Regions from separate parts of the Paenibacillus sp. FSL H8-0315 genome, predicted to be linked through region 2. Evidence: a T-box and tRNA genes for the amino acid it is inferred to sense, from the RefSeq annotation. Region 2 holds a T-box; the other holds one or more tRNA genes.
The links. A T-box is a leader RNA that pairs with one kind of tRNA and senses whether it is charged. The one in region 2 lies ahead of trpS (tryptophan--tRNA ligase), so its partner is inferred to be a tRNA-Trp.
Positions count from the first base shown of each region.

Region 1 (3,760 bases), 3.8 Mb from region 2:
AGGTTTATCTCTATAGAGCTGATCTTAAGATTTAAAGCTTAAGGCTTAACTGCGTTACGAATAGCTTCTACCTCTGCGGTTTCCATCCCCATCGCATTATCCACTTTAACTTCTTTATTGATCAGCTTTTGCTTCACTTCTTCAACCTTGGCCTGAAGATCAGCCGGGAATACATTTTTATAAATATCATTCTCAGCAATACCTACACCATCATCTACAAAGCTCAATACATCACGTTTGCCCATTTCTAGCGTACCCTCTTGCAATCTCTTCACTGCACCTAGAATAGCCGTATCAATCTTTTTAATCGATGAAGTAACGATTAGATTTGCTTTTTCACTATCCGTATCGTTAATCAACATTGCCTGATCGGAGTCTACACCGATTGCATATTTTTTCTTCTCTTTAGCTGCGTCAAAGATCCCAAGACCTGTACCCCCAGCCACGTTAAAAATAACATCCACACCGGAGTTATATTGAATTAGAGACAGCTCCTTACCTTTTGCAGGGTTAACAAAATCACCAGCGTACGACACAGCCACTTTTACATCAGGATCAACGTACTGAGCGCCTTGAATGTAACCGACCAAGAAAGCATTAATCCCCGGAATATCCATACCGCCCACAAACCCAATCACATTCTCAGGGGTAGCATTCGGCATATCCGATTGTGTAGCTAATGCTGCTACGGCACCTGCCAAGAAAGATACTTCATTTGTCGCATAAGACATGTTGTACATGTTATCTGGTGCTTCATCGATGTCGGTATCATAATTAATGAATTTTTTGTCTGGATACAATTCTGCCGTTGCATTAAACATCTCTGTAATTTCAGAACCGCCAGAAATAATTACATCCCAATCCTCGGAAGCGATATCGTTAAATGTAGGCTCCCATTTCGTTTTATCAACGCCCATTTCAACAACCTTTGTTTCTGCACCAAGTTCATCCTTAACCTTTTGCAAGCCGTTATTAGCGGAATCAAAAAATGATTTATCCCCAAGTGTCCCCGGAATCAGCAATACAACCTTGAGTTTATCCCCTGCACCTGTTTCTCCACCCTCAGCAGCGTTTGATCCAGTATTCGCAGAAGAACCGTTATTGGACGTGTTATTTCCACATGCTGTGACCAGAACCATCACCATTAATAACAACAAAGAAAGAACTTTTTTATTCATTACTCTATTCCACCCCTAATTTTAGTTGGTTAGTAATCCGCAGAATCCCATCTTCACCCATTGTGTAATTCACGGTTCAAATGGAAATTCTCTTTTTTCCAAATAAAGTATCATTGAAAGTAATAAATTTAACGTTTAGGCTCAAAAATAGCAATAAAAATACCATTATTATTAATAATCCGCTTTATTTCCGAACGAGATGGCCAGTCAGGTTGCGAACTTTCGGATTTATTGATACGATCATAACAAATATTATTAAAAATAATTATATGATTTCGGTCATAGTTTTGTACGATTCGGCTAAAACATAAGTATTGGAGGATCATCATGGATCGTGTTCTATATATTGTAAGTGCCACACATGAGCTAAATACTTATATCCCTCCACACCAGCATGAATGCTACGAACTAGTCTATTATTTACAGGGGGTAGGGACAACCAATGTTGGCCCACGAAGTTACCATTTTCGCTCCTCTTCTTTCGCGCTTGTGCCACCCAATCATAAACATGACGAGCACCACCGTGAGGATGCAAATGTATTATTTGTAGGCTTCCACTCAGAACACCCTAATATGAGTAATCTGCTCGGCGTATATGAAGATGATAAAGATCAGACCGTTCTTCAAATCCTGCTGCGAATGAAAGCAGAGTTTACACGCAAGCAAGACGGATTCTCTGAGCTTCTAAACCTACAAATGAGCGAGATTACCGTCCATCTTATGAGGCTTCTTAGTGCCTCTGGATATCAATCCCCAACAGAAGATCGAGTACAATATGTCCTTAATTATATGAATGAGCATTATCGCCATAAATTGTCCGTCGAAACACTATCAGAAATGTCCGGATATAGTTACGATCGTTTTCGCCATCTATTTAAAGAACGTTTCGGGTCTTCACCCCTGCGGTATTTGCTGTTAAAACGCCTGGATTATGCAAAATCTCTATTACGTCATACTCAGATGCAAATCTCTGAAGTATCCGCTGCTGCAGGTTTTGTGAACGATGCCCAATTCTGCAATATGTTTAAACGAGAAATAGGTCTTACTCCGCGAGCATTCCGCATTAATAATCAATCAGGTTAATCACTAATCAGATTAAAAAAGCCGTTGAATAGAGAGTTTCTCTATTTCAACGGCTTAATGCTGTAAACCCAAGAACATAAAGAAAAAAGGTTTGTAAGAATGCTTATAAAAGCAATCTTACAAACCTTTTTAAGATACCGGCGAGAGGACTCGAACCTCCACGGTTTCCCACTCGATTTTGAGTCGAGCGCGTCTGCCATTCCGCCACGCCGGCACATATGAACTAAATGGAGGCGCCACCCAGATTTGAACTGGGGATAAAGCTTTTGCAGAGCTTTGCCTTACCACTTGGCTATGGCGCCATGTAAATTTTGGAGCGGACGACGGGAATCGAACCCGCGACCCTCGCCTTGGCAAGGCGATGCTCTACCGCTGAGCCACGTCCGCATAAAATGGCTGGGGATATAGGATTCGAACCTATGAGTGACGGAGTCAAAGTCCGTTGCCTTACCGCTTGGCTAATCCCCAATAACATTTTAAAGTAAAATGGGGCGACTGATGGGTCTCGAACCCACGAATGCCGGAACCACAATCCGGTGCGTTAACCCCTTCGCCACAGTCGCCATATTAAGTTGATATTGTTGCCATTATTCATTTTAAAGTAAATGGGGCGGCCGATGGGTCTCGAACCCACGAATGCCGGAACCACAATCCGGTGCGTTAACCCCTTCGCCACGGCCGCCATATTAAACTTTAGAAAGAACTTGGCAGGGGCAGCAGGAATTGAACCCACACCAACGGTTTTGGAGACCGTTGTTCTACCTTTAAACTATGCCCCTAAAAACTGGTGGAGGATGATGGATTCGAACCACCGAACACTCACGTGAGCAGATTTACAGTCTGATGCGTTTGGCCACTTCGCTAATCCTCCAAGGATGGTGCCGGCGAGAGGACTTGAACCCCCAACCTACTGATTACAAGTCAGTTGCTCTACCAATTGAGCTACACCGGCATGGCACTCATTCTTTTGTGATGATAAATGGTGGCTCGGGACGGAATCGAACCGCCGACACGAGGATTTTCAGTCCTCTGCTCTACCGACTGAGCTACCGAGCCATGATGAAAATGGCGGAACCGACGGGATTCGAACCCGCGATCTCCTGCGTGACAGGCAGGCATGTTAGGCCAACTACACCACGGTTCCAAAAGATATAATTGCTTAAGTTAATTGGTTGCGGGGGCAGGATTTGAACCTGCGGCCTTCGGGTTATGAGCCCGACGAGCTACCGGGCTGCTCCACCCCGCGTCAGTAAGAAAGTGTTATGGTGGAGGCTGAGGGGATCGAACCCCCGACCCTCTGCTTGTAAGGCAGATGCTCTCCCAGCTGAGCTAAGCCTCCATAAACAACAATTGTTATTGTACCAAAGTCCACTAGGATAAATCAAGTGAAAATTTGGTGACCCGTATGGGATTCGAACCCATGTTACCTCCGTGAAAGGGAGGTGTCTTAACCCCTTGACCAACGGGCCATACTAATTAAAAATTTGTGGCGGAGAGAG
Region 1 covers NZ_JBBOTA010000001.1:2,417,736-2,421,495, forward strand. Annotated here, with positions in the region: gene MHB56_RS10350 (BMP family ABC transporter substrate-binding protein) at 39-1,178, opposite strand; gene MHB56_RS10355 (AraC family transcriptional regulator) at 1,506-2,261, shown strand; tRNA gene MHB56_RS10360 (tRNA-Leu) at 2,397-2,475, opposite strand; tRNA gene MHB56_RS10365 (tRNA-Cys) at 2,490-2,563, opposite strand; tRNA gene MHB56_RS10370 (tRNA-Gly) at 2,574-2,648, opposite strand; tRNA gene MHB56_RS10375 (tRNA-Gln) at 2,655-2,729, opposite strand; tRNA gene MHB56_RS10380 (tRNA-His) at 2,749-2,824, opposite strand; tRNA gene MHB56_RS10385 (tRNA-His) at 2,868-2,943, opposite strand; tRNA gene MHB56_RS10390 (tRNA-Trp) at 2,967-3,040, opposite strand; tRNA gene MHB56_RS10395 (tRNA-Tyr) at 3,047-3,132, opposite strand; tRNA gene MHB56_RS10400 (tRNA-Thr) at 3,138-3,213, opposite strand; tRNA gene MHB56_RS10405 (tRNA-Phe) at 3,242-3,317, opposite strand; tRNA gene MHB56_RS10410 (tRNA-Asp) at 3,328-3,405, opposite strand; tRNA gene MHB56_RS10415 (tRNA-Met) at 3,431-3,507, opposite strand; tRNA gene MHB56_RS10420 (tRNA-Val) at 3,525-3,600, opposite strand; tRNA gene MHB56_RS10425 (tRNA-Glu) at 3,656-3,730, opposite strand; tRNA gene MHB56_RS10430 (tRNA-Ser) at 3,749-3,760, opposite strand, start outside.
Region 1: it has a tRNA-Trp gene. The T-box ahead of trpS (tryptophan--tRNA ligase) is inferred to sense a tRNA for this amino acid. The anticodon was not compared.

Region 2 (3,760 bases):
CATGAAAGATTTTGAAGTAATGCTGGAGAAATATGCGAACCTAGTTGTAAAAGTAGGAGTAAATGTACAGCCTGGACAAGTCCTTATGGTACATGCACCGATAGAAACCGCAGAACTTACTCGCTTGATTGTAGCGAAAGCCTATGAAGCGGGAGCTAAATATGTAATTGTTGACTGGGACGATGAAGCAACTACACGGATCCGTTATGAAAAAGCCCCAGAGGATTCTTTCGATTACTATCCACAGTGGCAGGCTGAGATGATGGAGAAATTCGCGGAAGAGAATGGTGCCATCTTACATATTAAAGTACCTGATCCTGAACTGTTTAATGGCATTGATTCTTCTAAGGTATCTAGAGCAGTCAAAGCAGCGGCTGTTGCTCGCAAGAACTACTCCAAATATACTCGGAACAGCAAAATCAGCTGGTCTCTGGTCAAAGCGCCAACACGTGCTTGGGCGAACAAGGTTTTTGCCGATCTTCCTGAAGAAGAGCGGGTAGAGGCGATGTGGGAAGCTGTATTCCAGATGAACCGTGTGGGCAGCAATGATCCGGTAGCTGCTTGGAGAGAGCATATTGGTCAGTTGAAAGAAAGTCAGGACAGAATGAACGCTAAACGTTATAAAAGCTTGCATTACCGTGCTCCGGGAACGGATCTGCATGTAGAGCTTCCGGAAGGCCATTTATGGCGCGGGGGTGGCGGTGAGAATGATAAAGGCGTATATTTTGTAGCTAATATGCCAACGGAAGAGATTTATTCCATGCCCCATCGTACTGGCGTTAATGGCACAGTTAGAAGCACGCTCCCTCTTAATTTGAATGGACGGTTAGTTGAAGGACTTTCATTCACTTTTGAAAAAGGGAAAGTCGTAGCTTATGAAGCTGAATCCGGACGCGAACATTTAACCTCACTGCTGGCAACGGATGAAGGTGCATCTTATCTAGGAGAAGTAGCCTTAGTGCAGCATGATTCTCCAATCTCTCGCTTGAACCGCATTTTTTACAATACAGGGATTGATGAGAATGCCTCCTGCCATTTCGCGCTAGGAAGTGCTTATCCTGTAAATATTGAAGGCGGCACAAAGCTTACGAACGAAGAGCTTGTGGCTAGAGGAGCTAATGTCAGCTTAACTCATGTCGATTTTATGATCGGTTCAGCAGAGCTGGATATTGACGGAGAGCTGGCGGACGGCACGATTGAACCCGTATTCCGTAAGGGAAATTGGGTGTTGTAAGGAGAAGAAAAAAGCCGGATCTCTTCCAATGAGATTCCGGCTTTTTTTGAGTGCCTATATTGGTCATTTTTAGATTGAAAAATAGTTAAGACTCATAGCCTCACGTACTTCGGCCATTGTTTCTTGAGCAATGCTGCGGGCATGCTGTGTTCCAGAGATTAAGATTTCCTGCACAAGCTTGGGCTTAGTAGCATAATAGGAACGAAGCTCTCGCATCGGTTCTATAAGCTGATCTAGAGCTGTCGAAATCAACTGTTTGCAAGCAGAACAACCCATGGTACCCCGCTCACAGCCTTCACGAATTTCGGTTACCCCCGCTGAGCGAAAAGCACCATGATAAGCAAAAATAGGACAGATATCTGGATGTCCAGGATCATTTTTATGCACACGCGCTGGATCGGTTGTGGCTTTTCGTATCTTAAAGATAATCTCTTCCTTAGTGGAGTCCAGCTCGATGGCATTGCCAAGGCTTTTACTCATTTTAGCGTTGCCATCCGTACCCACAAGCCTCGGAGTCTCACTGATCAGCGCTTTGGGTTCCACCAGTATCGGGCTGTACAGCTCGTTGAATCTGCGGACGATTTTACGGGTTAATTCCAGATGAGGGAGTTGGTCTTCCCCTACAGGAATTATCGTTGCTTTACAAAATGTTATGTCAGCAGTCTGACTAACTGGATAACCAAGAAAACCGTAATACAATTCATCTAAGCTCGAATTTTTCGATTCGGCTTTAATCGTGGGATTATGCCGTAAAGAATTCACAGTAACAAACATAGAGAACAAGATGGTCAGCTCTGCGATTTCAGGGATCATCGATTGAATAAATATAGTTGTTTTCTCCGGATTTATACCCGCAGATAAATAGTCCAGTGTGATCTCATGCAGATGTTGACCCAGCAGCTGTGGACGATCAAAATGGGTCGTTAGGGCTTGAATATCCGCTAAAAACACAAAAGTTTCATATTGCTCCTGAAGGGCTACTCGGGTCTGCAAGCTGCCGGCGTAATGGCCAAGGTGAAGCTTTCCAGTCACTCGATCTCCAGTTAAGACACGTTCGTTCATCATATAAATTCCTCCTGTTATTTAGCATTTGGTTACACTCGAGTCGCCACCACCAGCCATCATCCATGGCCATCACCTCCTTTAAATGACAAAAAAACCTCATCCAATAAGGACGAAGTTGTCGTGGTACCACCTTAAATGATCGTGTCACCTTACGATTCTTGGCTTTCGATCTTCTCTTACCTGTACGGAGAGGTTGAATTTATTCTCGATACAGGTCCCTTGATAACGGCGGGAACCCCGGTTTTCCCTACTGCATCCATTAAGATAGTTCGGAAAAACAACTATAAAGGCCATTCGAGCATACGCTGGTCACCGGTTCGCACCTACCACCGGCTCTCTGAAGACCATGTTCGTCTGTCTACTTACCCTTTGTCATCGTTGTTCATGATATGTGAATTATTGTAATTCTGAACAGGGGTGTTGTCAATGAGTAGAAATCGTATGGTGATTGACGAGGTATCTAGGTTTATATGATCTAGCAAAGTATACCTTAAATGTATATAATCATCAGGAATTAAGTCCAATCTATCATTGTGGATTTACAATATACTACTCTATAACCTTGAAATGGAGTGATGATAAATGGCGACAATAATAAGTTATGGGTCACAGGCAAAAATCCCGTTAGATCCGTTTACTACTGCTATAACGGTTGCAGGGATTCCTGGAGCTGGAGCGGGTTTAGCTACAGCGCAAGTAAATATTAGTCCGGCTAATCCGGCTTCTTTCTCCAGTAGAGTCGAGTTAAATGGAAGTTTTAGTCTTACTGCACTTGCTAATAGCCAATTTCTTGTTATCATCCGACGAGCTGGAGTCGATATTTATAGATCCTTTTATCGTTTTACTACAATTACTGATATTCAATTAAGTGCTCAGTGGGTCGATGGTGCTTATATTGGAGTCCACAACTATGAATTGGTAATTCAGAATGATAGCAACTTGCCTATTAATCTATTTGGACCCATATCATTCACAGCAACTGCTATTGGAGGAGAGGGCGTAATTTAAGTTATGTTCCTGTGCGCCATTCAAGGGACGGGTGAATCAAAGCTTTGGACAGTTGAATCGATCTGATTCAGCTGTCCTTTTTTCGTGGGCATATAATTGAAGTACAACTCTCACAGCATAAATCTCCAACCATTTCCTTGATATAGCGGTTTATTTATTTAAGATGTTATCCTCTAAAACAGCGTATTTATCACCGTATTGTTTAATGATATGTTGTTCTCCCCAATTACATAATGCAGTCAAAATATCGCTTAAACTATCCCCATATTCACTAAGCTCGTATTCTACTTTTGGTGGAACCTGATTATAAACAATTCGGTTGATGATTCCATCTGCCTCAAGCTCGCGTAGCTGCTGGGTTAACATTTTTTGAGTAATGCCCGGCATCAACTGTTTTAACTCGGAGGTGCGTTTTTTGCCATGAGTTAAATGACATAGAATTACGCATTTCCA
Region 2 covers NZ_JBBOTA010000001.1:6,189,244-6,193,003, forward strand. Annotated here, with positions in the region: gene MHB56_RS26920 (aminopeptidase) at 2-1,234, shown strand; gene trpS (tryptophan--tRNA ligase) at 1,304-2,299, opposite strand; T-box leader at 2,402-2,684, opposite strand; gene MHB56_RS26930 (hypothetical protein) at 2,882-3,307, shown strand; gene MHB56_RS26935 (winged helix-turn-helix transcriptional regulator) at 3,458-3,760, opposite strand, start outside.